3 regions of the Salinicoccus roseus genome follow, and region 2 is predicted to be linked to each of the others. Evidence: predicted binding sites of a transcription regulator. Region 2 holds the regulator's gene; each other region holds the start of a gene.
The links. The regulator CtsR, encoded in region 2, represses protease genes until heat stress. The targets are predictions, from matches to a motif close to ATGGTCAATAAAGGTCAAACA.

Region 1: a site for CtsR is predicted at 1,664-1,684, ahead of EDC33_RS07010 (ATP-dependent Clp protease ATP-binding subunit). Genes of this name have one in related genera too.
Region 3: a site for CtsR is predicted at 7,955-7,975, ahead of clpB (ATP-dependent chaperone ClpB). Genes of this name have one in related genera too.

Annotation. Positions count from the first base shown of each region.
Region 1 covers NZ_RKQJ01000001.1:1,379,327-1,389,575, forward strand. The annotation lists gene EDC33_RS07010 (ATP-dependent Clp protease ATP-binding subunit) at 1-1,620, opposite strand, end outside; gene EDC33_RS07020 (cystathionine gamma-synthase family protein) at 2,157-3,356, shown strand; gene EDC33_RS07025 (M24 family metallopeptidase) at 3,409-4,581, shown strand; gene EDC33_RS07030 (SurA N-terminal domain-containing protein) at 4,628-5,440, opposite strand; gene glmS (glutamine--fructose-6-phosphate transaminase (isomerizing)) at 5,924-7,726, opposite strand; gene glmM (phosphoglucosamine mutase) at 8,059-9,408, opposite strand; gene EDC33_RS07045 (CdaR family protein) at 9,436-10,249, opposite strand, start outside.
Region 2 covers NZ_RKQJ01000002.1:354,321-364,569, reverse strand. The annotation lists gene EDC33_RS08845 (ATP phosphoribosyltransferase regulatory subunit) at 1-651, opposite strand, end outside; gene EDC33_RS08840 (YerC/YecD family TrpR-related protein) at 812-1,099, shown strand; gene EDC33_RS08835 (hypothetical protein) at 1,574-1,852, shown strand; gene EDC33_RS08830 (metallophosphoesterase) at 1,949-2,764, opposite strand; gene EDC33_RS08825 (NupC/NupG family nucleoside CNT transporter) at 2,897-4,108, opposite strand; gene EDC33_RS08820 (CtsR family transcriptional regulator) at 4,316-4,783, shown strand; gene EDC33_RS08815 (UvrB/UvrC motif-containing protein) at 4,758-5,306, shown strand; gene EDC33_RS08810 (protein arginine kinase) at 5,260-6,324, shown strand; gene EDC33_RS08805 (ATP-dependent Clp protease ATP-binding subunit) at 6,326-8,764, shown strand; gene radA (DNA repair protein RadA) at 8,907-10,249, shown strand, end outside.
Region 3 covers NZ_RKQJ01000001.1:1,133,535-1,143,783, reverse strand. The annotation lists gene EDC33_RS05795 (DUF418 domain-containing protein) at 1-509, shown strand, start outside; gene EDC33_RS05790 (fumarylacetoacetate hydrolase family protein) at 558-1,460, shown strand; gene EDC33_RS05785 (YisL family protein) at 1,515-1,889, shown strand; gene EDC33_RS05780 (alpha-amylase family glycosyl hydrolase) at 2,021-3,433, shown strand; gene EDC33_RS05775 (CoA-disulfide reductase) at 3,480-4,823, opposite strand; gene EDC33_RS05770 (DegV family protein) at 4,826-5,668, opposite strand; gene EDC33_RS05765 (Cof-type HAD-IIB family hydrolase) at 5,689-6,501, opposite strand; gene EDC33_RS05760 (metal-sulfur cluster assembly factor) at 6,621-6,929, shown strand; gene EDC33_RS05755 (undecaprenyl-diphosphate phosphatase) at 7,028-7,852, opposite strand; gene clpB (ATP-dependent chaperone ClpB) at 8,030-10,249, shown strand, end outside.

The sequences.
Region 1 (10,249 bases), on a different contig from region 2:
ATCCGGATGGGCTTTTTCTATCTCATCCAGCAGAATGATGCTGTAAGGGTTGCGGCGGACCTTCTCAGTCAGCTGCCCCGCTTCTTCGTGTCCGACATATCCCGGTGGTGAACCGATGATCTTGGACACTGTATGCTTCTCCATGTACTCACTCATGTCGAGCCTGATCATAGATTCACGGGAGCCGAAAAGCTCTTCAGCCAGTGCCTTTGTCAATTCCGTCTTACCGACACCCGTCGGTCCGACAAATAGGAATGACCCGATTGGACGATGCTTGGACTTCAGCCCGGCACGGCTGCGGCGCACAGCTTTGGCCACCTTGCCGACCGCCTCCTCCTGTCCGATGACCTTCTTGGCAAGTTCACCTTCAAGATCCCGCATCTTCTTCTGTTCATCGGCCTGAAGTTTCGTTACAGGAATGCCCGTCTTCTCTTCGACGATCAATTGGATGTCTGAAACTTCGACATCGAGCACCTGTTCCTTATCCTTGGCCTTCTCAAGCTGCTTTTCAAGCTGTATTTCCTGATACTTGAGGTTTGCAGCTCTTTCATACTCTTCACGCTCAGCTGCCTCCTCTTTTTCCCGGGCGATTTCATTCAGACGCTGCTGGATGGAGTTCGAATCGCTTTCCGCATTAGAGAGGTTGAGGCGTGAGCCGACTTCATCCATAAGGTCGATTGCCTTATCCGGCAGGAAACGATCCTGGATATAGCGGTCACTTAGTGTAACGAATGCATGGATGGCATCGTCGGAGTAGCGTACTTCGTGGAATTTTTCGTAACGGTCCTTAATCCCCTGGAGAATCTGCTCCGCTTCGTCCAGTGTCGGCTCTTTTACGAGGATCGGCTGCAGACGGCGTTCAAGGGCCGCATCCTTTTCAATCTGGCGATACTCCTTAAGTGTCGTCGCACCGATGATCTGCACTTCACCACGTGCCAATGCCGGCTTCAAAATGTTGCCTGCATCCATCTGTGAACTTTCCGCTGTCCCTGCACCGACGATCTGGTGGATCTCATCGATGAACAGGATGACATCCTTGCGTTCCTGAAGCTCAGCAATCAGCTGCTTCATGCGCTCTTCAAATTGACCGCGGATGCCTGTATTCGCTACGAGTGATGCCACGTCAAGAACGTAGATCTCTTTATTGGTCAGTTTGGCAGGAACTGCCCCTTCGGTGATCTTGAGTGCCAGACCTTCAGCAATAGCGGTCTTACCGACACCCGGCTCACCGATCAGTACCGGATTGTTCTTATTCCTTCTGTTCAGCGTTTCGATGACACGCTTGATTTCCGTATCACGTCCGATGATCGGGTCTATGTTGCCTGCCCGCGCTTCATCGGAAACGTTCTTGCCAAGCTGATCCAGCAGACCATCGCCTCCGGCAGCCTGTTTCTGTCTTGTTCTTGTTCCGGCCTGGCCGTTGCCATTCCCTTGAAACTGCTTATCATTGGACCCTGAATTTTCGAAAGGAGACCCCGAAAAGAAATCACCGCCGCCCATCATCTGGCCTCTGATTTCACGGAAACATTCATTGCATAAGTGGACTTGTGTCTTCTGGTTATTGATGTTCATTGCCAAATTGACATTCGCATCATTGATACCACAATTTTGACATTTCATGAATAGATTCCTCCTTCATTTTAATATATATACGTCTCATTTATATTTGACTTTATTTGACTATAAAAGCATTATAAAACCTATGGAACATTGATTCAACAATACTGCTCATTGATATATCTAAAGTCAAAGCCATAAAATAATAAATTACTGACTAACTTTGACCTTAATTATATTATACATTGACCTTATTTGACTTTCAAGCATTTGATCCTCTATACCAAAAAAAATAGGACTGCATACAGCCCCTTTCTGCTCATCGCCAGAATGTATCCACCCCGTCCTTATCTTCAATGTTAAACTCGATGATCCTCTTCAGGAGCGCATAGTCCACTTCCCAATCCTCTGCCTATGATCACTGTCATCGATTCCACTGATGAATTCTTCAAATACCGCCATCTTCATTCCCCCTGCTTTTAAATTTTTTCTTCATTAAATTAGTTCATTTTCATTTATAAATATACCCTTTTAATGGTATAGTACACTAAACGTATATTTATGTAAGCGTTTCCATTATATTAAAGGGGTGTGTTAAAATGAAGAGAAATGTAGATCATGCAACGGAAGCTGTTTGGGCAGGGGAGAAGGCGTACCGGGTACATGGCGCCAGCCAGGTGCCGGTCGTGAACAGCGTCGCCTATAACTACGACGACCTCGACCATTGGTATCAGGTGGCCATCGGAGAAGAAGACGGCCATATCTATGGGAGAAATACGAATCCGACCGTCGCTTCATTCGAGGACAAGATCAAGCAGATGGAAGGTGCTGAAGCGGCTACAAGCTTTTCCACCGGGATGGCTGCAATCAGCAACACCCTGCACACCTTCCTCCGTCCAGGGGACCGTGTCGTCAGCATCAAGGACACATACGGTGGAACAAACAAGATATTCACGGAGTTTCTGCCGAAGCTCGATATTGAAATTGAGCTGTGTGAGACAGGCAACCATGAAGCGATGGAAAATGAAATCAAAAAAGGCTGCCGGCTAATCCATCTTGAAACACCGACCAACCCGACTGTAAAGATTACTGATATCGAAAGGATCGCAGAACTTGCCAGGGAGCAGGATGCCCTGCTTGTCGTGGACAATACATTTGCAACTCCAATTCTGCAGAACCCGCTGTCACTTGGAGCCGACCTTGTCGTCCACAGTGCCACGAAATTTCTGGGCGGACATGCAGATGCACTCGGCGGGGTGCTGTGCGGAAGAAAGGACCTTGTCGAGCAGGTCTTCCACTATCGTGAAATCAATGGTGCCACAATGGACCCCAATGCCGCCTACCTGATGATCAGAGGAATGAAGACATTGGATCTCAGGGTCTGGAAGCAGACCGAAAACGCAGGCAGGCTTGCTGAATACCTTTCCGGCCACCCTGCTGTGGCTGAAGTATTCTATCCGGGACTTGAGAACCATCCGAACCATGAAATCGCAAAAAAACAGATGAAAGGATTCGGCAGCATGTTCAGCTTCTCCCTGCATGGCGGGATGGAAGCTGTCAAAGAAGTGCTGCCACGGCTTGAATTCGCAAACAGGGCAGCCAACCTGGGCGCCGTCGAAACAACAGTCGGACCGGCCAGGACGACCAGCCATGTGGAATCCACTCCGGAAGAGCGGGCGGAACTCGGAATCGCTGAAGGCCTCATCCGTTATTCTGCAGGCATAGAATCATTCGACGACTTGAAGCAGGACCTTGAAAATGCGCTGCAGGCACTCAACGTGTCCAATGCCCAATCCTGACCCTCCACATCCTGCCTTTTAGCAATAATCCACAGACAAAGGGGAGAGGCCCATGTTCTCCAAAGAAGAATATGATATCAGAATGAACAATACGAAACAGAAGATGCTGCAGTATGGGGTTGAGGGTTTGATCATATCCAATCCCTCAAACATGTATTATCTGACGGGATACGATGCATGGAGCTTCTATGTAAATCAGGTCGTCCTGGTCTTCATCGATATGGACGAACCCATATGGATCGGCCGGCAGATGGATGCCAGTGGAGCAATGATGACGACATGGATGAAGGAATCCAGCATCCGCTTCTATCCCGACAATTATGTACAGTCGACCATCAGGCATCCCATGGATTACGTGGCTGAAGTACTGATCGAATGCGGCCAGGATGATAAGAAGATCGGTGTCGAAATGGATTCCTTCTACTATACGGCAATGTGCCATGAACGTCTGCAGATCGGTCTCCCCAATGCCGAGCTGAAGGATACCGGCAACCTGGTGAGCTGGGTCAGGGTCCTTAAAAGCGATACAGAAATCAGCTACATGAAGAATGCTGCACAGATTGTGGAAAAGGCCATGCAGGCCGCATACGACACCGTCAATATCGGTGTCCGGGAAAATGAAGTAGCAGCGGCCATTACACATGCCCAGATCTATGGCAGCGATGATTTCGGCGGCGACTATACTTCCATGGTCCCCATGTTACCTGCCGGAAAGATGACCGCCAGTCCCCACATTACATGGTCGGACAGAAGATATATCGAGGGGGATATACTGACACTAGAAATTGCCGGATGCTATAAACGGTATCATACGCCACTGGCCCGCACCATGATCCTCGGTAAAGCCCCTGGGCACGTGCAGGAGGTGGCAGATGTAATAAATGAAGGCATCAATGAAACGCTCTACCACATGACCCCGGGCACTACAGCCGAAGAGGTGAATGAGGTGTGGACCCGCACCATCGGCAAGCACGGATATGTGAAGAACGCCCGTATCGGATACTCCATCGGACTCAGCTACCCACCCGACTGGGGGGAGCATACCATCAGCTTCAGGGCGGGAGACCACACCATGCTTCAGCCGAACATGACCTTCCACCTCATGCCCGGCCTATGGTTCGACAACTTCGGTGTCTCCATCACCGAATCGGTCTATATCACAGAAGGCGGGGCAGAGACTTTCGCCTCCTTCGACCGCAAGATTTTCGAAAAGACGGCGGAATAAAAAACAGCCTCCAGTTCAAACTGGAGGCTGTTTCTCTTTTGTCTGATTATAGATGAACCGTCACATCTGCATCTTCACGAAGCTCTGAAGCGAGGTTCTGTGCAGCCATTGTTTCCTTCTCCATCTTCACCTGGTCTTCAAGCTGCGGCTTGATCTCTTCAAAGGAAGGGACTTCCCCTTGGCCCGATTCTTCCTGCTGCGCCGTCATCTGATCATACATTGCCTGAAGTTCTTCCTCTGTAGGGTCAATTTCGCCAGTCTCTTCTTCGATCATCTTCGTGATTTTACTATCCGTTTCAATCTGGGATATCACTTCTTCTTTTGCCATGCCCTGCTCTTCAAAGGCAGCGAAGAGCTCATCTTCAGATTCGAATCCATTCTGTTCGACCAGCTGTCCTACGATTTCATCGACTTCCTCTTCAGAGGCACTCATATCACGATTGTCCACTTCCTGGATGAAGAGCCTCTGACTGATCATGCCATCGAGGATGTCTTTTTTCATCTGATCCTGGTCGATTTCTTCACCGGTCATCTGCTGCTGCATCGCTGCCGACTGGAATTGATTGGTGTATGTCTGCTCGAATTCTTCCTTCGTGATTTCCTCACCGTTCACTTCAGCAACGACATCCGGTATGCCTTCAAGATCCGGTTCCGGCATTTCAGGATGTCCTTCACCCTGCTCTGCTTCAGCAGACTTATCACTATTTTCAGAAGCTGCTTCCTCATTATTGCCTGATGCCGCTTCCTCCTGTGTTTCCGTTTCTTCATTTGTATTTTCTGCAGATTCATCTCCGCCACCACATGCTGCCAGAACAGCCAAGGATGTGCCGAGGGATAGGCTGAATAATAATTTCTTCATAAAATCATTTCTCCTTCTAATACATATTGTCCGTTATTTTATCACATCCTTATGAAATGTAAATTTATAAGATGGGGAAAACCTGAAATTCCTCTTGAAATGTGGCTATAAATTGTCTGACTTCAACGATAAGGCCACGCACCTCTAATTCTCAATAGTGAACCTTTCCTCCCATGAATCATTGTACAGTTGATATCTTACAGCCCTGTATGCACACGCTCCTGTCCGGAACCTTTTCATTTCCGCTTCAAACATCCTTTCGGGTGGATAGTTAGTCCACATCTTCTTCCCTGCAGTCTTCAATGTGATATGTATAGGCCATAACTGATGCATTAATAGACGGATACCCTAAATGTCCTGCGATATACGCCGCAGATCTTCTAAAGACGCCACTCCACATTCATTTATGTCTTTCTTCATTTTAAGGCATTAAAATAACCTCTAACGGCCTGGACCGAAGAGGTTATTTCCAAGTACTATATACTATTCCACTGTGACGGACTTCGCCAGGTTGCGTGGCTTGTCGACATCGTTGCCGCGGTGCAGTGCTGCATAGTATGCGATGAACTGGTATACGACTACAGATACGAGTGGTGTAAGCATCTCATGGACACGCGGGATGACATATGTGTCGCCTTCCTGGTCCAATCCTTCCATGGATACCATACACACTTTGGCGCCGCGTGCTTCTACTTCCTGCGCATTGCCGCGGATGTTCAGGTTCACTTTCTCCTGTGTAGCGAGTGCAAAGACCGGGGTGTTCTCTTCAATCAGTGCAATCGTACCGTGCTTGAGCTCCCCGCCGGCGAATCCTTCTGCCTGGATATAGGAGATTTCCTTGAGCTTGAGGGCGCCTTCGAGTCCGACATAGTAGTCCATCGTCCTTCCGATGAAGAATGCATTGCGCGTCGTCTCAAGGTACTCGTTGACGATCTGCTCAATCGCGGGCGCATCGTCAATGATGGCCGTGATGGCCGTCGTGACTTTGGCAAGTTCCTGCATCAGGTTGATTTCCGTACCCTTGTCAAGCTCCCTTGCCGCTACCTGGGCCAGGATGGAAAGGACGGCAATCTGAGCTGTATAGGCCTTCGTTGAAGCGACGGCAATCTCAGGTCCCGCATGCAGGGTGAGTGTCTGGTCTGCTTCCCTTGAAAGCGTGGAGCCCGGTACGTTCGTCACTGTCAGGGATTTGTGGCCAAGCTTCTTGATTTCAACCAGTACGGCACGGCTGTCTGCAGTCTCACCGGATTGTGAGATGAAGATGAAGAGCGGTTTCTCCGACAGCATTGGCGTATTATATACGAATTCCGAAGCGACATGTACTTCCGTCGGCACACCTGCCCATTTCTCAAAGAATTCCTTGCCGATCAGACCTGCATGATAGCTGGTTCCGGCAGCGATGACATAGATGCGGTCGGAGTCCTTCAGCTGGTTGATGATTTCGGCATCGATCTTGAGGTTCTCGTCTTCATCCTGATACTCCTGGATGATCTTGCGCATTGCAGCCGGCTGATCGTTGATCTCCTTGAGCATGTAGTGGTCATATGTGCCCTTCTCGGTATCACTTTCATCGATTTCTGCAATATATGATTCCCGATCCACTTCTTTGCCGGTCTTATCCTTGATGATGATTTCATCTCTCTTGAGCAGTACGACTTCGCCATCCATCAGTTCGACGAATTCATTCGTCTGCTGCAGCATCGCCATGGCATCGGAAGTGATGACATTGAAGCCATCGCCTCTGCCGAGCAGCAGTGGGGATTTGTTTTTTGCAGCATAGATGACATCCGGCTCTTCCTCATCCAGCAGCCCAATTGCATATGAACCGTGGAGGATATCCAGTGTCTTAGTGAATGCTTCTTCTGTAGAGAGGCCTTCCTGTGCGAACTTGGACATGATTTCAACTATGATTTCAGTATCAGTACTTGAAACAAGTTCCACATCAGGAATGTGCTCCTGTCTGACCTGTTCATAGTTTTCGATGACGCCATTATGGACAAGCGTGAAACGTCCGTCAGCACTCTGATGCGGGTGTGCATTCTTGACGTTCGGCACACCGTGTGTCGCCCATCTTGTATGGCCGATGCCCACTGTCGCATCAAAGTCCATATCCACCTTTTCACGCAGATCCTTGATCCTTCCCTTTTCCTTGAAGACTTTCACTTCATTTTCATCCCTAACCCCGATGCCTGCAGAGTCGTAGCCACGGTACTCCATCTTCTCAAGCCCGTACAGCAATATTTCCTTCACATCTTTATTTCCAATATATCCAACGATTCCACACATTAAAAAACGCCCTTTCTCTCTCTTATTATATTTAGTTATCTTTTGCCAGTGCTCTGTCCCGTCGGTCACCCGATGGCTTTAACAGCTGGCCTTACGAATACTTCAGTATCCGGGACAGTATCCGCCGATGATCGATCACTGTCCTCCTCGTCAGCAAGCCGATGCTTGCCCAGGCGCTATTCCGATTTATAGTATACCTATACCCTACCCTCCTTATTCTTCACCATCCACATTGTAAGGGATACCAGTCCATACTTCAATAGAATCATGCATTTATCATATATTTTGGAAGAAAAAACCTCCAACCCGGAAGTTGGAGGTTTTTGTCATCATTAGTCGAGACCCATTTCTGCCTGGACCACTTCAGCGATGTCATTGCTGTATTGTCTTGCCAGTTCTTCCGTCTCCGCTTCCACCATTACGCGGACGAGCGGTTCCGTGCCTGACGCTCTGACGAGGACGCGGCCGTTGCCGTCCATCTCTTTTTCGACTGCTTCGATCTTTTCGGCCACCAGTGCGTTATTCGCCACGTTATATTTATCTGTAACACGTATATTCACAAGCTCCTGAGGGAATGTTTCCACCTGACCTGCAAGTTCACTCAGTGTCTTGCCTGACGATTTGATGATGGATGCGAGGTGGACGCCGGTCAACAGGCCGTCTCCCGTCGTGTTGTAGTCCATCATGATGATGTGGCCGGATTGTTCGCCACCAAGGCTGTAGCCGCCTGACCGCATCTCTTCGACGACATAACGGTCACCGACTTTCGTCTTGTCACTCTTCAGGCCATGTGCCTCAAGTGCCTTGTAGAAGCCCAGGTTGCTCATTACAGTAGATACGACCATATCATCCTTCAGCATGCCTTCAGACTTCATGTGCTGGGCCAGAATGAACATGATCTTGTCTCCATCGACAATGTTTCCTTTTTCATCCACTGCAATGATCCTGTCGCCATCTCCATCAAAGGCAAATCCAAAATCACAGGATTCCTCCTTGACGAGTTCGACGACCTTTTCAGGATTGGTGGAACCGACACCGGCGTTGATATTTGTGCCGTCCGGGTTGCAGCCTACAGTAACGGTATCCGCTTCAAGATCCCCAAAAAGATACGGCGCAAGGGAATATGTGGAGCCGTGGGCACCATCGAGCGCAATTTTCATACCTTCGAAATCCTCATCGACTGTCGACTTGAGGTAGCTTACATATTTCTGGCCGCCTTCATAGTAGTCGGATTTATTGCCCAGATCGGCACCCGTAGGCCTTGGCAATGTATCTTCCTCCATGTCCAGAAGTTTTTCAATTTCCGCCTCCTGGTCATCAGTGAGCTTGAATCCATCCGCACCGAAGAACTTGATGCCGTTATCCCCTACAGGATTATGGGAAGCAGAGATCATGACTCCAGCATCCGCCTCCATCTCCTTCGTCAGGTATGCGACGCCCGGCGTGGAAATGATGCCGAGCCTCATGACTTCCGCTCCGATGGAAAGCAGTCCAGCTACGAGTGCCGACTCGAGCATCTCTCCTGAAATACGCGTGTCGCGCCCAACCAGTACCGTCTTATTCTCACTTTTTTGTCCTGCCAGTACGTAACCGCCGAATCTTCCCAATTTGAATGCAAGTTCCGGGGTCAGTTCAGTGTTTGCTACACCTCTTACTCCATCAGTTCCAAAATATTTACCCATGACGTTCTCCTTTTTTTATGCAATATATTATCCGTTATTCTGCTTAACTTCTATATCCGCCCGAAGAACCGCAGGTTCTGTCCTGTCGACATCTTCAGGCACATCGATATCCACGTCCCGTGTAGTGGATTCGTCAAGACCTTCCACATCCACTTCGACATTTATCTCTTCGAGCTCCTCCAATACCTCTTTTGTCCCGTAGACTTCTACAGTATCATAATTGAGCCCGACATCTTCCAAAGTGTAGCCTTCTTCGACTTCACCGTTCACTTCATAATTCACAGAGACTTCCTTGCTCCGTTCCTCGACATTTATTTCCACCCGTACATGCGTCGGGTCGATACGGACATCAAGTTTGTTGAATTGTGTATCAAATACGCTTACTTCGGCTTCTTCGACACGATCTTCAGTGATTCTTGCATTGTCGTTCAAGGTGGCCCGTACATACTGTATACGGTTCATTTCACTTTCTCCACCCATCACGGTAACAGTTTCGGGTTCAATCTGTACAGATTCAAGATCATGATTTGGCCCGACACGGCTTTCACTGACTTCCGCCTGCACTTCAAATGTCCGCGTCACCAGTTCCTGTATATTCACATTTGCAGTTTCCGGGACTACTTCAGCAGTTACATTCTCGGGCAGCCCATCTACTGTGAAATGCTCTTCATATTCACCGACTTCCCGATTCCTCAGATCCAGAAAGACTTCGAAATCCCGGGTGGTCTGAAGCCGCTTCACATTGGATGTATTGCCGAAAAGCTGAACATTGACCTGATCCGGAGCCCCGGATATATAATGTTTTTCATCATCATAAAGCACTTCCACCGGCATGCCCTCG
Region 2 (10,249 bases):
AATGAATTTCATGCCGTAGCCTTCAAGCGCCTGCTTCAGCCTGTCGATGAAGCGCATGATGTCACTGTCGCCGAACTCGGCATTCACAAGATCCATCTGATCGCTCACCTTCGCCGAAAGCAGGATATAGAGCGGGTGGGTCTGGCCGAGCTGTTTTTTGAGTTCGGACAGGTTCTTTTCATGGACCAGGTTGCGTATGCCGGAATCAAGGTCATACTTGTCGATGTAGAGGTCGAGCAGCGTATCATCGTTGACCACGATCGAATGGAACTTCTCGCCATATCCTTCTGTGACGAACGACAAGTGCATGTCGATGCTCGCCAGTATCTCCTCATCAGTGGGGCGGTAGAGTTCAACGCCTGCCTGGTGGAATGTCTTGTAGTTCCTCACCACGGGGCCGAAGTACCCGAAGAAGCGCTGGCTGAGGTGATAGTCCTCACTGTAGTTGAGCAGGGAGCGCGTCCAGTCGCTGCGGATAGAGAAGAGCTGTTCGTTGCGCTCGAAGATGATGGTCGAGGAATGGTGGCGCTTGTCGTCGATATTGAAGGGCTCCACCATATTCATGTCGACCAGCTGATAGTTTTCATCGGCAAGCAGTTGTGTATAATCCTGTGCAAATTTCAGGCGTCGGATGATCAAATCATTTTTCATACCATATCTCCTTTAATGCTTTAGCGTAATAAAGAATAATCAATAAATCTGATATTAACAAATTAAATTGGTGATGACAAGAGATTTCCGACAATTTTGTTTAACACTTTAAAACGCTAAAGTGATTTGATATGATAATCGTATTAATGGGGGGAAACATATGCAGATAGACAAACTGAGAGGCAAGGAGCTTGATGACCTCTTCGAAGGTATATTGAAGCTTGAAACGGTTGAGGAATGCCATCACTTTTTCGATGACCTCTGCACCACAAATGAATTGGTTTCACTGAAGCAGCGTTTCCAGGTGGCGAAGATGATAAAGGAGGGGCAGACGTACTCGAAGGTCCAGAATGAAACAGGTGCCTCGAGCGCTACGGTGTCCCGGGTCAAGCGCTGCCTGGACTACGGCAGCGACGGGTATCATATGATCATCGACAGGATGGACTGAATGACCTTAACTTGGTTAAGGTCATTTTATTTTAATTAGGCATAATTATTAATTTTACATATACCACTACTGCTGCAAGCCATATCATATCTAATAGGAATGATAGTTTCCTCGAAGTAACCTTGTGACAATCAGTACTATTCATATCTGCAAAAAATATGACAATTTCCTTTAAGGTGTTGGATTTCATAATATGAATTTGTAATCTTTTAGATGTATTATCCGTACTGCCTAAACAGAGAAAAATCTATGGGATAATTTAGTTTTATTGTTGGCTCTCGTATTAAGGGAGGAGAAAGTGTGCATGAAAAAGAATCTGCTTTCCAAAGGAGTAATCCATGCTTAAAGTGAATGGCTTTCATTATGCTTATGATAGTAGCTATCCTGTTTTCATCTGATATTGCTTCTTATATTCTATTTTTTGTTGTTTATTTCAGTATCCAAGGGTTAGTAAATCTAAAGAAGGAGTTAGATATGAAAATCGTAGTACGGATTATTAATAGTGCAGCTGCTTCGATTGTGACGACTTTGATTATTTTAACAGTCAGTTTCTTGATATTGCTGTTTTCAAGTGCAGAACTTGGGTATCGGACAGCATATTTTGGCGCTGTATTCTTCAATAGCGCACCCACGTCCTCAGATACTATAGGTATGACTTTTGGAATCAATAATGTAATACCCATTATCGTTACAGTTGCCATTTTCACAGTAGTTTATTATTTCGTTCTTCAATTGATTGCCAAAAATAGATGAATTGAATAGCAAAGAATATACCCCCGATTTTGAATAGCCGTTCAAAATCGGGGGTTTAGTTATCCTATACTACTCAAATGATTAAACATTATGATACTAAACGTCAATTATTTGAAGCGTATTCTTTATTTCCACAGCAAGGTCATCCGTGCGCCACTCGCGCGAGTAGCCGAGGCAGGGACATATAAATTGGATGCCATTTTCTTCAAACTGGTGGCGGAAGTGGACATGCCCCATGATACTGTAGTGGATCGGGAACTCCTTGTAGAAGGTGTCGAAATCGGATGTGCCGATGAAGGCATTGTAGAAATCGAACAGCCGATGCGGTGTCGGCACGGCGAAACTGCGGTGCGTCACCACGTGGGTCATCATGATGATGTTGCGGTCCCCGACCTCTTCAAGATCCTGCCGAACAGCATCAGCAAAGGTCTTCGACAATGCAGGGTCGTCCATCGGCCAGCTTGTCCGTACCTTATCCTGCCATGTGCCGCCATAGAATTTACCGGTCGCAATCTTCTCCCTGCTGAAGCGGGCATCGGCATAGGAATAGTCATACCAGCCGCTGTGTCCGACGATGGCCCAGTCGTCATCCAGTATGAGCGGGGTGGCGATCATGCTCTCAGGGTGCTCCCTGTAGAATCTGTATATATCGGCACTTGAGGTGTCCTCCGATTCCGGCTGCCAGTAGTCATGGTTGCCGGGAACGAAGCGGATATCGATTCCTGTCCGGACCATGAGCGAATGGATGAAGTTGGTGGTGATGCGATAGTCGCTGGAGATGTCCCCGGCGATGAGGAGCAGTTCAATTTTTCTTCTGTGGACTTCGTCTGCAAGCAGATGTTCAAAATCACTGATCGAGTAGCGTGCATGCCGGCGGTCGACATGCAGGTCGGAAATGATGCCTATTCTCATATTGATCTCTCCGTATGGTCGATTTATCAAGAAGTATCATGTAAACCCCGGGATGAAGTCAATCAAACCGTTCCCGGCCATAAAAGAAAGACAGGCTGGGAGGCCTGTCTTTCTACATATACAGTATCAATTTTAAGCGAAGAATCCGACGACTGCTGCAGTGAGCACACTGACCAGGGAAGCACCGTATACGAGCTTCAGGCCGAAGTGGGCCACTTTGTTGCCGCTGTCGTCATGCAGGCCTTTGACGGAACCTGCAATGATGCCGATGCTTGAGAAGTTGGCGAATGATACCAGGAATACCGAAATCATCGCCTGGGATTTGCGGCTGAACTCGTCCGCCATTCCCGTATAGTCGAGCATGGCGACGAATTCATTCGTAATCAGCTTCGTCGCCATCAGGCTGCCCGCCTGCTGGGCTTCAGACCAAGGGATTCCGATGAGGAATGCGATCGGCATGAAGATGTAGCCGAGGACGTCCTGGAATGTGATCTCCATTCCCGGGATGAGCAGGAACGCTTCGTTCAGGATGGCGATGAGTGCGATATAACCGATCAGCATCGCTGCAACGGTCATGGCGACTTTTGCACCATCCATGATGTAGTCCCCGAGTATCTGGAAGAATGATTTGCCTGCATCCGGGTTGTCATCGACATCGGCCGCATCTTCCGCATCCGTCACTTCATACGGGTTGAGGATGTGGACGATGACATATGTACCGAACAGGTTGAGTACGATCGCCGTAACGACATACTGTGGTTCGAGCATTGTCATATAGGCACCGACGATGGACAGGGATACGGAACTCATCGCCTGTGCAGATAGTGTATAGAGGCGGTGCCTCGGAAGGTGTGGCAGCTGGTTCTTCAGTGAAATGAAGACCTCTGACTGACCGAGGATCATGGATGCCGCACCGTTGTAGGACTCAAGGTAGCCCATGCCTGTGACCTTCGTCAGCAGGAAGCCGAGTCCGCGGATGATCAGCGGCAGCAGTTTGGTGAACTGCAGAATACCGATCAGTGCCGAAATGACGATGATCGGCAGCAGTACATTGAAGAAGAAGACATCTGCCGGAGAACCGTCTCCGAGTGTCGTCAGGTCGCCCATGACGAATCCGACACCTTCAGCGGCAAAGCCGAGCAGCGTGTTGAATCCGGCTGCCAGGAATTCGATGACGGCCTGGCCGGCGCCTGTGGAAAGAAGTATGAAAGCAAAAAGCAGTTGTATACCGAGCAGGATCAGAATGTTCTTCCATTTTTTGAAGGCAAGCTTGCGGTTGCTGCTCACAAGCCATGCGAGGAAGAAAGTGAATGCGATCCCGATGATACCCATAAGAATATTCAAGAATTTCACCTCATAAAAGATTAAGTTGTATTCATTATATAGCATGGCGTTATTGTCTGTATATGTAATCATGTGACAAAATCATCCCGATTCATTATAATGCAAACGTTTACAAAAATAAAGGGTGGATATAAAAAAACATTACATTTGCCATATTTGATTATAGGATATATAATTTAGTCAAAGAAGGTCAAAAGGGGTGATGTAATGCGCAACATGTCGGATATAATCGAACAATACCTCAAACAGCTGATTGAAGAATCCGGCGGTGAAGTCGTGGAAATAAAACGCGCGCATATCGCAGAGAAATTCGACTGTGTCCCCTCGCAGCTGAACTACGTGATAAAGACCCGTTTCACCAATGAACATGGCTACACCGTGGAGAGCAAGAGGGGCGGCGGCGGATACATCCGGATCACCAAGGTGGAGACCCACTCCAAATCCGAGTATCTGGCACGCCTGAAGCAGCTGATCGGCGACGGCATCTCTCAGCAGAATGCCAAGCACATCGTACAGTCGCTGATGGAGAACGAAGTAATTACAATGAAGGAAGCGAAAATCATAGATGCAGTACTGGAGAGGGAATCTCTGATGCTCGATCTGCCATACCGTGACCGCCTCCGTGCGAATATACTGATGAGGGTGATAGATGTCATTCTCTACACAGAGGAGTGATGAGATGAAATGTGAATCATGCAACGAAAGAGAGGCAACGATCCATATCTCAAAGGGCAATGGCTTCGAAAAGACCGAAAAGTTCCTGTGCGAGCAGTGTGCCAATGCCTCATTCGAGAATGACTTCAGTTATCCGGACGACAGCTTCAACATACAGAAGCTGCTCAAATCACTGTCCGAGCACCCATCCCTGCAGCAGACAAAACGGCGTCCGAAGCAGTGTGCGACATGCGGGTCCACCATCAACACCATCGTACAGATGGGGAAATTCGGATGCCCCGACTGCTATACCACTTTCGGCAGTCAGGCAGCCGACATCATCAGCCGGGTGCAGGCCCACCAGTCGGAGCATGTCGGGAAGGTGCCTGTGAAGGCGCGTGCCCAACTGAAGACGAAGAAGCAGCTCGAACAGCTGAAGGGTGAACTCGCAAAGCTCGTCGAAGCGCAGGAGTTCGAGGAGGCAGCGGTAGTACGTGATGAAATCAAGGCGCTGGAACAGGCAGGTGATGATGATGGGATATGATCACATCAGCCCGTGGATGCAGGAATCAGAGGAGCTGCCGGTTGAAATGTCCGCGCGGGTGAGGCTCGCCCGTAACGTGAGTCATCTGCCCTTCCCATACATGATGAAGGGAAATGATGCCATTGCGCCGGTGCTTGAGAAACTGGAAAAGACACTCACAGGCTACCGGCGTGTGGAGATGTCCGGCCTCCAGTTCGAGGACAAGGCGCTGCTGGTCGAAAAGCACCTGGTGAGCCCATTGTTTACGAAGCAGGGGCTGCTCAGTTATATTAGTGAAGACGAATCCGTTTCCATCATGGTCAACGAAGAGGATCACCTGCGCATCCAGACGATGGGCGTCGGCCTCCCGATGATGGATCTCTATAGAAAAGCGGATGCGATCGATGATATGCTGGAGTCGGAAGTCGATTATGCATTTGACGAAAAGTATGGTTACCTCACCGCCTGTCCGACGAATGTCGGCACCGGGCTGCGTGCCTCTGTGATGCTCCATCTGCCGGCGCTCACCTTCGGCAGCCGCATCCAGCCGCTGTCTGCAAATTTGAGCCGTTTCGGTTTCACATTAAGAGGTATATATGGAGAAGGATCCGTCCCGCTCGGACATATATACCAGCTGTCGAACCAGCTGACACTCGGGCAGACGGAAGAGGAGATCATCAACAACCTTGACGAACTGAAGGAACGCATTGTCGAAGAAGAGATGGAGATGCGCTCATGGCTTGAAAGTGAACATCTTCTCGAAGTGAAGGATTCGGTCTACCGCTCCTACGGCCTCCTGAAGCATGCCTACAGGATGCCATTGAAAGAAGCGGCAAAGTGTCTGAGCGATCTGAAGCTCGGCACCGACCTCAATCTGATTGAACTGGAAGGTTTCCAATTCCAGAAATGGATTCAACTTATTCAGCCAGCATTCATCAAGATGCGCCTGAATGAAAAAGATATAGAAATCACGTCCTTGGAGCATGCTGTTGAAGAAGAGCGTGCGGCTTTGATGAGACAATTACTAGGAGGGGAATAATATGTTATTTGGCAGACTGACTGAAAGAGCGCAAAAAGTGCTGGCCTATGCACAGGAAGAAGCAATCAACCTCAAGCATTCGAATATCGGAACCGAGCACCTGCTGCTTGGGCTCGTAAAGGAAAACGAAGGCATTGCCGCGAAGGTCCTCGAATCCTTCAACATCACTGAAGAGAAAGTGAAGGAGGAAGTGTTCAACCTGATCAACGAAGGCAGTGAACCTTCCTCTTCCATCCACTACACGCCGAGGGCGAAGAAGGTCATTGAACTTTCAATGGATGAAGCGCGCAAGCTCCACCATAACTTCGTGGGCACGGAGCATCTCCTGCTCGGCCTGATCAGGGAAAGTGAAGGCGTGGCCGCACGCGTGCTCTCCAACCTCGACCTGAACATCACGAAGGCCCGTGCCGCAGTCATCAAGATGCTCGGCAACCCTGAGTCATTCCAGCAGAAGGACGGCATGAAGAAGGACCACAATACACCAACCCTGGATTCACTGGCCCGCGACCTTACGCAGATTGCCCGTGATGAAATGCTCGACCCGGTCATCGGCAGATCCAAGGAGATCACCCGTGTGATCGAGGTGCTGAGCAGAAGGACGAAGAATAACCCGGTACTCATTGGTGAACCTGGTGTCGGCAAGACGGCGATTGCCGAAGGCCTTGCCCAGGCGATCATCAAAAACGAAGTGCCGGAGACACTGAAGGACAAGCGCGTCATGTCACTCGACATGGGGACCGTCGTGGCAGGCACGAAGTACCGTGGTGAATTCGAGGAACGCATGAAGAAGGTGATGGAGGAGATCCATAAGGCCGGCAACGTCGTGCTGTTCATCGATGAGCTGCATACACTGATCGGGGCCGGCGGCGCCGAAGGTGCAATCGATGCCTCCAATATCCTGAAGCCTGCACTTGCACGCGGCGAGCTGCAGTGCATCGGGGCGACGACGCTTGATGAATACCGCAAGCACATCGAAAAGGATGCGGCACTGGAGCGCCGTTTCCAGCCCGTACAGGTGGATGAGCCGAATGTCGAGGATGCGATACTCATTCTGAGGGGTCTCCGCGACCGCTATGAAGCACACCACAGGATTACCATCACGGATGAGGCGCTGGAAGCGGCAGCGGTCATGAGTGACCGCTATGTCCAGGACAGGTTCCTGCCGGACAAGGCGATCGATCTGATTGATGAAGCGTCATCCAAAGTGAGGCTCAGAAGCTATACGTCCCCACCGGATCTGAAGGATCTTGAAGGCAAGCTCGAAGCCATCAAGAAGGAGAAGGACGCAGCCGTACAGAGCCAGGAGTTTGAAGCAGCGGCGAACTACAGGGATCAGCAGACGAAGCTTGAAGATGAGCTTAAGAAGCGTGAAGACAATTGGAAGAAGGAACAGGGACAGGCATCACAGTCTGTAACGAGAAGTGATATAGAACTTGTCATCAGCAGCATTACAGGCATCCCGCTCTCCAAGATTGCAGAGGACGAGTCGGAGAGGCTGATGAACCTGGAGTCCATCCTGCATGACCGCGTCATCGGTCAGGAAGACGCCGTAGCTTCCATTTCGAAAGCGGTCAGAAGGGCACGCGCCGGACTCAAGAATCCGAAGCGTCCAATCGGCAGCTTCATCTTCCTCGGTCCGACGGGTGTCGGTAAGACGGAGCTTGCCAGGGCACTCAGCGAAGCGATGTTCGGCGAAGAGGATGCGATGATCCGCGTCGACATGAGCGAGTACATGGAGAAGCACTCCGTCTCCCGTCTCGTCGGTTCACCACCGGGCTATGTCGGCTATGATGATGGCGGCCAGCTGACGGAAAAAGTGAGGAGGAAACCTTATTCACTCGTGCTTTTCGATGAAATCGAGAAGGCTCACCCGGACGTCTTCAACATGCTGCTGCAAGTATTGGATGACGGACGTCTGACGGACTCCAATGGACGCACCGTCGACTTCAGGAACACGATCATCGTCATGACATCGAACGTCGGTGCCCAGGAGCTCAGGGACAACAAGTTTGCAGGCTTCGGTACGACGGCGCAGTCCCAGGACTACGACACGATCAGAAATACGATGATGAAGGAACTGAAGAACAGCTTCCGTCCGGAATTCATCAACCGTGTGGACGATATCATCGTCTTCCACAGCCTCGAGAAGGAACACCTCAAAGAAATCGTGACGCTCATGATCAATCAGCTGACAGAGCGTTTGAGCGATCAGGATATCCATCTTGAAGTCACCGAGTCGGCCACCGAAAAGATTGCCGAGGAAGGATATGACCCTGAATATGGTGCGCGTCCACTCGCACGCTCCATCCAGCGTCATATCGAAGATACGCTCAGTGAATCCCTGCTTTCCGGCGAGGAACTCGAAGGCAGAGTCGTCACAATCGACTACAAGGATGACGAATTCAATGTAAGCACGAAAGAAAAAGTTGCAGTGGAATAGAAGGAGTGGCACGCCGGGATGGGAAACCATCCCGGTTTTTTCATCATGGGGCCTCGGGCTGCAATGAGGTTCCGCTTTAAAATCATAGGTAATAGTTATACAATATTAATAATAAATTCAAATTACAGGAGAGTCTCTAGACATGGCAAAGACGAAAAACATTTTCGAGTGTATGGCGTGCGGACATGAGTCGCCCAAATGGATGGGCAGATGTCCAAACTGCGGTGCATGGAACCAGATGGAGGAGAAACTGGTCCACAAGGAGACCAAGGGCAGGGGAACATTCGGCAAGCCTGAGGCAGAAGGCCGCCAGCGCAGCCGGAAGCTTGAACGCGTAAACAAAAGCAACACACCGAGGACGCTGACCCAGAGCGGCGAGTTCGACCGGGTGCTCGGCGGCGGCATCGTCGATGGCTCCCTGATACTGATCGGGGGTGACCCCGGAATCGGGAAGTCGACGATTCTGCTCCAGACTGCGCTGACCCTGTCCCAGAACCACGAAGTGCTGTATGTTTCCGGTGAGGAATCACTGGAGCAGATAAAGCTGCGTGCGGACCGGCTGACCGAAGGAAGCGACCAGCTGAACGTCTACAGTGAAACGAACCTCTTCTACATCCATGACGAGATCAAGCGGCTGGATCCGGACTTCCTGATCATCGACTCCATCCAGACCGTATTCAACCCGGATGTGACAAGCGCCCCCGGCAGTGTTTCGCAGGTGCGGGAGTGTACACAGAGCCTGATGAACATCGCGAAAAGCGGCAACATCGCCACCTTCATCGTCGGCCACGTGACCAAAGAGGGACAGATTGCAGGGCCGAGGATGCTCGAGCATATGGTGGATACGGTGCTCTATTTCGAAGGGGATCAGCATCATACGTACCGGATGCTCCGGGCGGTCAAGAACCGCTTCGGCTCCACGAATGAAATGGGCATGTTCGAGATGAAGAGCGAAGGGCTGAAGGAGGTGCTCAATCCATCGGAGGTATTCCTCGAGGAACGCTCGAAGAATACCCCCGGATCGGCCATAGTGGCCACCATGGAAGGAACGCGGGCGCTGCTGGTTGAGGTCCAGGCACTCGTCACACCGACGCACTTCCATAACCCGCGGCGCATGGCCACAGGCATCGACCAGAACCGTCTGTCGCTTCTGATGGCGGTGCTGGAGAAGAGTGAAGGGCTGCTCATGCAGCAGCACGATGCCTACATCAAGGTCGCTGGGGGCGCCCGGCTGGATGAACCGGCAGTCGACCTCAGCGTCATCGTCAGCATCGCTTCAAGCTTCAAGGCCGCACAGGTGCGCGGCGACGACTGCTTCATCGGTGAAGTCGGGCTGACCGGTGAGATCAGACGTGTAACCAAGATTGAACAGAGGCTCCAGGAGGCGGCGAAGCTCGGCTTCAACCGTGCAATCATCCCGGCGTCGAACATGAGTGGACTGGAGGTGCCGGAAGGCATCGAGGTCATCAGCGTCCGCACCTTGAA
Region 3 (10,249 bases), on a different contig from region 2:
TCACCGTGCTGCCCTGGCTGCTCGTCGGCATGAGCCTCGGCAGACTCGATATCGTCCGTTTCATCCGCTCGAATCCGGTGATGCACATCATCCTCTTCATCGTACTTGCAGGCGGAGGCATGGCAATCAAGATGATCCAGGTGCTGACCCTCGGCAGCTACAGCGGCCGCCTGTTGGCGGAGAACTTCGGCGGGCCGGTGCTCGCCCTCGGTTATTTCTTGCTGATGATGTACCTCACCACCATCGTGCCGTCTTCCGTATTGGAAGTGTTCAGGCGGATGGGCAGATATTTCCTGACGCTCTACATCCTGTCGAATGTCGTCTTCATGATGATCTTCTACGGCATAGGCGCGGGAATGTATGGGGAAATGGAGATTGCAGCCATGATTTGGACCGTCCTCATCATTCTGGTTTTCCTGATGGTCCTTGCAACCGTGATGCACCGTTACCGTATCAGAAGCATCGAGGATTTATTTACGCATAATTCTGAAAATGGAATCAACAGATAGCCATTGTCTGTTATAATGAAGTAAATACACACATAAGGAGCGTATTCCATGAAATTTTTAACATTTGATTATGGGAATCATACGTATTACGGCGTCAAAGTAAAGCGTGAGGAGAGTGCCTGGATCCTTCCGAAGCTGTTCGAAGCGTTCGGAGATGAAGCGGATTATCCTAAAACCCTGCTTGAAGGCATTTCTAGATACCACACGCTGGATTTCCAGGAACATGTCCGAAAATTAGTGGAAAAGGCACAGGAGTCGGGAGATGCAGACCAGTACAAGGCGCCGTTCAATGAAATCACTTTCCGTGCACCCGTCACGCCGCCGAACAACGTGATCGCCTTCGGACGGAACTACAGGAAGCATGCCGAAGAGATGAACAACGAAGTGCAGAGCCTCTATGTCTTCACAAAGGCGGCGACTAGCCTGGTCGGAGATGAGGCCACGATTCCAAATCATCAGGACATCACCAGCGAACTGGACTACGAAGGGGAACTTGGCGTCGTCATCGGCAAGCGCGCCGAGAAGATCCAGAGTTCCATGGCACTGGATCACATCTACGGCTATACGATCATCAACGATATCACTGCCCGTGACCTGCAGAAGGAACATCACCAGGCATTCCTTTCCAAAAGCCTGAAGGGCGGCTGCCCGATGGGGCCGTTCATCGTCACGAAGGATGAACTCCCGAATCCCGAGCAGACATCGATCGTAACCAAGGTGAACGGTGAGATCAGACAGGATGGCAGCACGCGCGAGATGGTATTGAAGCTCGACGAACTGATTGCTGAAGTCTCCAAGTATGTGACCCTTGAGCCGGGTGACATCATCGCTACGGGAACACCGGGCGGTGTCGGTGCCGGCATGAATCCGCCGAAGTTCCTGCAGCCCGGCGATGAGGTGCGCATATCCGTCAATGGCATCGGTACATTGACGACATATATTGATGGGTAATCCTTCCTGAAATATGATAAGATATTCTTGATTCATATTTGAAAGGAAGATTAAATGATACACTTGCACCTGACAGCGCTCGTACTGGCGATCATACTGTTCATCATCACGTATAATTCGATCGACAGTCCGGATGGCGAATCCAAGTATTCAAAAGCACTGCATATGGTCCTGAGGCTGATCTACCTGATCATCCTGTTCACTGGCCTCATGCTGTTCCTCGACTTCAGCAGCGGCGACCAGATGATGTACGGGCTCAAATTCCTTGCGGGTCTCATCACGATCGGCCTGATGGAGATGGCACTGATCAAGCAGCGCAAAAAGGGGACGGGACGCAATCTCGTCATCGCGCTGGTCATATTCCTGATCGTGACGATTGCCCTTGGAATCTATCTACCGGCTGGTCCGTTGAGCGCATTGTTCGCGTAGGCGGGACTGGGCCAGGCACTCTTCTACAGGGTGCCTTTTTTCATGCAAATTTGTGAACGTTTATTGACATGGTGCTTTTTTCAAATTTTATCTAGTATACTTGCAGTATAAAAATAGAAGGTAGGATAGCAATGAAGAGAATAATGATATATATGGCGGTTCTGCTCATGGGCATATCCATGTCGAACGGCGAAGTGGCGGCCCAGGAGGCCGATGAAGCACGGATCTATACGATCGTCGTCGACCGTTTCCTGAATGCCGATTCAGGGAATGACATCAGCGTCACAGACGATGAAGACGCACCGCTGCCGTTTGGCGGCGACTTCGAGGGTATCCAAAACAATCTGGACTACATAGAAAAGATGGGCTTCGATACGCTGATGCTGTCCCCGGTATTCGACAAGGCGGATGAAGATTACCTCGGCTATGATGTCGAAGCCTATGGAGAGGTCGAAGCGGCTTTCGGCGGCGCTGAAGCATTCCGCGACCTGATCGATGCCGCACATGGACGGGATATGGAAGTCGTCGTCGATATGCCGGCCACAATGGCCGATGGCTACACGGCACTTGAAGATCCCGAGCTGAATGCACTCCAGCAGAGCTATTATGATATGATCGACGCCGAATTCATAGACTTCACCAATGCGGACAACCAGACGCGGTACAAGGAGATGGCCCAGGCGTTCGTCGACGAATATGATGTCGATGGAGTCAGCATGACCCTCGTGCAGGATGGCATCGATGCCGAAACCTTCATGCCTGAAGGCGTGACGACCTACGGCATCATCCCCGGGGAGGGGATGTCTGCAGAAGGGTTCGACCATGTGAACGACCCTGCCATAACCAATCAGCTGACTGAATCATTCAGTACGACGGACCGGGAGATTCCCGAACATCCGACCGACGGCACACTTTTGCTTGCCGACCATTGGTTCAGCGAACGCTTCACAAAGTCTGCGGTGGAAGAGAACATGTTCCCCGGCACCCGCATCAGCCAGCTCACGGCTTATCTGTATGCATATCCGGGGCCGATCGCCTTCCAATACGGAACGGAAGTCGCACTGAATGGGGACGACATACCGCACGTTCACCGTCAGATGGACCTCTGGACCGACCAGGAGGTCGTGGACTACATCGAGTCGCTCAATAACGTGCTGTCGCAGCACCCGAACATGTTTGAAGGGGAAAGGGAGATACTGAAGAACGAAGATGGACATTATGTCCAGAGATACTATACTTCCGATGTTGATTTCATACTGAATCTGAACGACACGTCGGTTACGGAAAATGCCGAAATCCCGATCGAGTCCCAGGATGAAGGAAAGATGCTGAGCGGGCTCCTGATCGGTGACCTTCTGCGCAGCAGCGACATGGAGGATGATGCCTTCCTGGCAGTGCTTGACCGCGAAGAGACGGAACTCTATGCCGTAATCGAAGAAAGAGGATTCAACAACGGCTATATATACGCCGGGCTCCTCATCTTCGGCGGGTTCGGAATCTTCATCTGGATTGTTGCGAGAAGAGGAAGAAGAAGCGGGGAATAATTCGTTATTAATAATATAACCCCCTCCGGCTGGAGGGGGTTATATTTTATTCATGTATTTTCTTCATTTTCTCTATCGCCTTATATCCGATCATGTTGAGCACGCTTTTCGGGCTTGAGTATGGCGGGGAGTAGGCGACTTCGATGTTGGCAAGGTCCATGGCGGTCCCGCCGAGGCGGATATGGGCCGACAGGATGTCGATGCGCTTGTCGACGCCTTCGGTACCGACGACGACTGCACGCAGTATCTTGCCGTCATCCTTGCCCACATAGGCGCGGACATGGATCGGTACACTGTCCGACATGTACCCGGCCTTGTTCTTCTGCCTATGGTCCACAACAAAGTGCGGATAGTCCGCAAGCTCCGGCTCGGTCAGGCCGAGCGTAGCGATATCGTAGTCGAAGAAGCGGATGATGTTGGTGCCGAGCAGCCCCTCGAAGCAGACGGAACTGTCACCGCTGATCTGGTTGCTGATGACATATGCCATCCTGTGGGCACCCCATGCGAGTGCCACATGGACCGGACGGTCCACGTGATGGTAGTTCGTTTCGATCGCATCCCCGACGGCATATACCCCTTCCTTGTTGGTGCAGCCATGCTTATCTGTGCAGATATAGCCTTCATCATTCAATATGATGCCTGATCCTTCAAGGAAATCAGTGCGCGGTGTGATGCCGATGCCTGCGATGATCATCGGAGCCTCGATCTTTTCACCGTTTGAGAGGGTCGCAGTATCACCTGAAACCTCCACAATTTCCGTATCGAGCTTCACATCGACTCCCCGGGATTTGAGCTCCTCCATGAAGAAATCGCTCATATCGGACTCGAGCGGCCGATAGATTTCCGTGTCCCGGTGCACAAGCGTCACCTCGATGCCTCGGTGGACAAGGTTCTCAGCCATCTCAAGGCCGATGTACCCGGCACCGACGACGACGGCACGCGTGATGTTCTTCTCTTCGATGTGGGCCTTGATTTCATCCAGGTGCTCCAGGGAATGGAGGACGAATGCCTGGGGCACATCAAGCAGTGCTGGAATGAGGCGCGGGGAACCACCGGGGGAGAGGATCAGGTAGTCGTACGCTGCATCGAACGTGCGGTCATTTCTGATATCCTTCACCTGTACCGTCCTGTTATCCGGATCGACTGCCGTCACCTCATGGAATATTTCGACGGTGACATCGCGTTCCGCAAAACTTTCGGGTGTCGCCGCGACCAGCTGGTCGCGCTCTTCGACTTCTCCGCCGATGTGATAGGGCAGGCCGCAGTTGCCGTAGCTGATGTCGCGGCCCTTCTCATAGATGGTGATGTCGATTTCCGGATCGATCCTTCTGAGCTGTGCGGCTGTCGTGGCGCCTCCGGCCACGCCGCCTACAATAATAACCTTTCCCATGCCTACACCCCTTCATTGAAATAGAACATTGCTACCGTGCCATTGCCCGTATGACTGCTGATCGTCGGCCCTATTGTACTGATCCTGACGTCAGTGATGGTGGTACCGTCCAGTATCTTCTGCTTCAGCTGCTCCGCCTGCGCTTCCGCATTGGCCTGGGTGATATGCACCTCACGGGTGACATTGTCGGCGATCAGGTGCTTGACCATGCTGCTGTGCACCTTCTTGGTGCCACGGTGCTTCTCGAGCGGGACGAGTTTCCCCTCTTCAACATGGAGCAGCGGCTTGATGTTGAGCAGGCCGCCGAGGAATGCCTGTCCTTTCGACAGACGTCCCCCCTTTGCCAGATAGTCGAGATCGTCGACTGTGAAGAAGTGGCGGATGTCCTTGACATCCTTTTCGACTTTGGCAATAACCTCATCTTTGGACAATCCTGATTCCACATAGCCATGGGCACGCTCCACAATCAGTCCGAGGCCATAGCTTGCAGCCTTCGTATCGATGATGGTGATGTCCGCATCAGGGTGGTCATCCAGAATCGTATCCTTTGCGATTACGGCACTCTGGTATGTGCCCGAGAGTTCGCTCGAGAAGGCGATGTAGAGTACAGGTTCCCCGCGTTCCACGTATTTCTGGAAGACCTTGGTGAAATCCTCAGGGTTCGCCTGGCTCGTCAATGGACGTTTGCCTTCTGAAATGGCATCGAGCACCTCCGTACTTGAAATGTCGAACTGGTCCAGGTAGTCCTTGTCATCAATCGTAATCTTCAGTGGAATCATTTCTATCTCCATCCTGTCCAGTTCCTCCACGGAGATATCTGAACAGCTGTCTGCGATCAACTGCATATCATCTGCTCCTTTCTTTGTTATAGATTCAATTTGAAAAAGTCGTTCAGGAACTGGCCGATGCCTTCGTCATTATTGGTGTCGGTCATGTAGTCGGCCACTGTCCTGATTTCATCGATGGCATTGCCCATCGCCACCCCATGCTCGACATAGCGGAGCATTTCGGTGTCGTTGTCCTCATCGCCGAAGGCGATCGTGTACTTCTGGTCTATGCCGAGGTAGCCCCGGCAGTAGTCGACGCCGACCGCCTTGTTGATGCCCTTCTTGACGATCTCGATGACCGGATAGGGCGCACCCCAGCGGCGGTGTTCGATCGTTTCGGCGAACAGGTCATCCAGTGCCTGCCTTATGGCCGGCACTTCCGGTTCCTCAGCCTGGATCAGTATGGTCGTCGGGCCCGATTCGATGTTCTGGGTCAGGTCACCGATCTTGACCTGCGGGTTGCCCATGCTGAAGGCCTCGAAGAGCACCTCGTCATGGTAGTGGATATAGACATTGTCCTTCACTTCGGCGATGATGTTCTGTATGTTCAAATCCGGTACACGCTTGACGATCTCCTGGGCGACTTCCAGGTCGAGTTCCTCATGCACTGTCTTGAAGTACAGATCCTGGGGATGGTGGACGAAGGCGCCGTTGAAATTGACGATTGGTGTATTCATGCCCAGTTCCCGGTAGTAGGGTTCGCTTGCTCTATAGGGGCGGCCGGTCGAAATCATGATTTCATGGCCGCGTGTCTTCAGTTCGAGTAGTGTTTTTTTGGTGAATGGGCTGATTGCCTTGTCGTCGTTCAGCAGCGTCCCATCCAGGTCCAAACATATAAGATGCTTTTCCATTACGGCAAATCTCCTTGTCAACATTCATAAAACTATCATAACTATCATATCATTTATGTTTATATCGTGTAGTTTTTTTGATATATTATATAGTATATACTCTAAAAGGAGTGAGATAAATGGATAAAGCAATGGAAGAAAGCATGATGGGTGCCCTTGAGAACGTCATCGACCCGGAACTCGGCATCGATATCGTCAACCTCGGACTCGTCTATGGTGTACATCTTGATGAAGATGGCAACGCAGGTGTTGAAATGACACTTACCTCCATGGGCTGCCCGATGGGACCACAGATTGTGGACCAGGTCAAAACTGCACTCTCCGAACTTCCTGAAGTCAAAGAGACGGAAGTCAACATCGTATGGAATCCGCCATGGGACAAAGATAAAATGAGCCGTTACGCCAAGATAGCACTCGGTGTGAGCTAGGCCGGCATATAAGCAAATCCCACAACCTGAAGGTTGTGGGATTTTTTTGTGTCCGGTGTGTACTGCCGGGGTATGGATGATATTGTATGGACCATATCCTACAGGATGAACAGATGATACAGGATGGCGAATGAACCGAGCGCAAAACAGTAATAGGTGAAGATTGCAAGGTTCCCGCGCTCCATGACCCCCTGAAGCCACTTCAGGCCGAAGTATGTGGCGATGATGCTGGCGATGAATGCAAGCGCATAGGGAATGGCCAGCGATATGATCTCGGGGTCGTTCACGAGGTCCCCGACGGAGATCAGTGCCGTGCCGAGCGATACGGGGATGTAGAGCAGGAATACGAACCTGAGGGCGTTCTTCTGGTTCATGCCTACAGCCATTGAACCGACGAGTGCGGCACCGCTGCGGCTCACGCCTGGCATCAGTGCAACGCACTGGGCCAGCCCGACGATGATGGCATCCTTGATGCTCAGGTCGCCGTCGCGCTTCACGCCCCGCTTGTTCTTGATGAACCAGAGTGCGAGGCCGGTGATGAACAGCATCAGTCCGACGGTCAGCATAGAGACGTTGTCCCCGATGACGTCCTTCAGCAGGATGCCGAAGACACCGACCGGAATGGTGGCGATGATGAGATAGATGGTATAGCGGAAGTCCTCGACGGCTTCCTCATCCCGCGCCCCTTTGAACAGGAAGCGGCTCAGATTGACCACGATTGCAGTGATATCCTGGCGGTAGATGAAGAGTATCGCAATGAGTGATGCGGTATTCAGCAGTATTTCGAACGACAGGCCCTTGGCCTCTATCCCGAAAATTTCCCGGGCGATGACGAGATGGCCGCTGGATGATACAGGAATCGGTTCAGTGAACCCCTGCAGCAGCCCCAAAAATATGTAACGGATAATTTCCAAAATATCCATGATTCAACCTCCTATGAAACCCTAGGATATAATATAAAATAAATGTCGGATAAAAGCTATCAATTACTTGAAAATAAATGCAGTGGGTGTATAATATAGTTAAAGGTCAAAAAAGGTCAAACATTTTGAGGCGGTTTGAATAAAGCTGCTCCCATTTTAGAACAAGAGGTGATGAATATGGATATCAACAGGATGACGTACACGGTACAGTCCATCATCGAAAGGGCACAGTCGATTTCCGTCGACATGAAGCTCCAGTCGATCGAAGTGGAAGCCGTCATGAAGGCGCTCTTCACCATAGATGAAAGCATGGCACGGGATGTACTGGAACGGGCCAACATCGATGTGGATGCACTGCTCACGAAATATGATGAAAAACTGTCGAAGTACAATGTGGTCAAGGGAGACAATGTCCAATATGGGCAGTACATGTCGAACGGCTTCACACAGGTCGTGAACAGGGCAGAGAAGATCATGGGCGAAATGAAGGATGAATACATCTCGGTCGAACACATGCTCATGGCAGGCATCGAGACGGAACCGATCCTGAAGGAGACCGTCGGAAACAAGAGTGAAGTGATCAGGGAGATCATCAACAAAGTAAGAGGGGGAAATCATGTGACAACACAAAATCCGGAAGTGCAATATGAAGTTTTGGAAAAATATGGACGTGACCTCGTCGAGGAAGTCCGGAGCGGCAATGTGGATCCCGTCATCGGGCGCGATGAGGAAATCCGCAACTCCATCCGCATACTGAGCAGAAAACGCAAGAACAACCCGGTCCTGATCGGGGAGCCGGGCGTCGGCAAGACGGCGATCGTGGAAGGGCTCGCCCAGCGCATCGTGCGCAAGGACGTCCCGGACAGCCTGCTTGATAAGACGATATTTGAACTCGATCTTTCTGCGCTTGTCGCCGGTGCGAAGTACCGCGGTGAATTCGAGGAACGCCTGAAGGCCGTACTCAAGGAAGTGAAGGAGTCGGAAGGGCGGATCATCCTCTTCATCGATGAGATCCATATGCTGGTGGGCGCCGGCAAGACTGAAGGTGCGATGGATGCCGGCAATATGCTGAAGCCGATGCTCGCCCGAGGGGAACTCCACTGCATCGGGGCCACCACACTGAATGAATACCGCGAATATATCGAAAAGGACTCCGCCCTGGAACGCCGTTTCCAGAAGGTACAGATACCGGAGCCCGATGTCGAGGATACGATTTCCATCCTCCGCGGGCTCAAGGAGCGCTATGAGGTGCACCACGGGGTGCGGATCACCGATCGCGCCCTCGTTGCAGCGGCTGAACTGTCCGACCGGTACATTACGGACAGGTTCCTGCCGGATAAGGCGATCGACCTGATGGACCAGGCGAGTGCCACGATACGGACGGAGATGGGCTCGAATCCAACCGAGCTCGACCAGATCAACCGCCGCGTCATGCAGCTTGAAATCGAAGAGCAGGCCTTGAAGTCGGAGGATGATTCCGTATCAAGGACACGGCTTGAAGAGCTGCAGAAGGAATTGTCCGAAGGACGTGAAGCCCAGCAGTCCCTCGCTCAGCGTGTGGAGAAGGAGAAGGGGCAGATCCAGAAGGTCAACGATAAGCGTGAAGAGCTCGACCGTACACGGCAGGAGCTCGAGGAGGCCGAAAACAACTATGAGCTTGAAAAGGCCGCAGAACTCCGGCACGGCAGGCTGCCGCAGCTCGAGCGTGAACTCTCAGAGCTGGAAGCGGCCCTCCAGGAGGAAAGCGCCGGTGAGAACCGCATCATCCGCGAAGTGGTGACGGAGGATGAAATCGGCTACATCGTCAGCCAGTGGACCGGTATACCGGTAACGAAGCTCGTCGAAACCGAAAAGGATAAACTGTTGAAGCTGTCCGATATACTTCATGAACGTGTAGTCGGGCAGGATGAGGCGGTTGACCTCGTTGCCGATGCTGTTATAAGGGCACGGGCCGGCATCAAGGATCCGAACCGGCCGACCGGCAGCTTCCTATTCCTCGGCCCGACCGGTGTCGGCAAGACGGAACTCGCTAAGACGCTGGCGGCGACGATGTTCGATTCCGAGAAGCACATGATCCGCATCGATATGAGTGAATACATGGAACGGCATGCCGTCTCCAGGCTCATCGGTGCACCGCCGGGATATGTCGGACATGAGGAGGGCGGCCAGCTGACGGAAGCCATCCGCCGCCAGCCGTACTCCGTCATCCTCCTGGATGAAGTGGAGAAGGCCCACACGGATGTCTTCAACATCCTGCTCCAGCTGCTGGACGAAGGCCGCCTGACGGATTCGAAGGGAAGGTCGGTCGACTTCAGGAATACGATCATCATCATGACATCGAATATCGGCTCGAACCATCTGCTCGATACGGTGATGCAGGATGGGGAGATCTCCGAA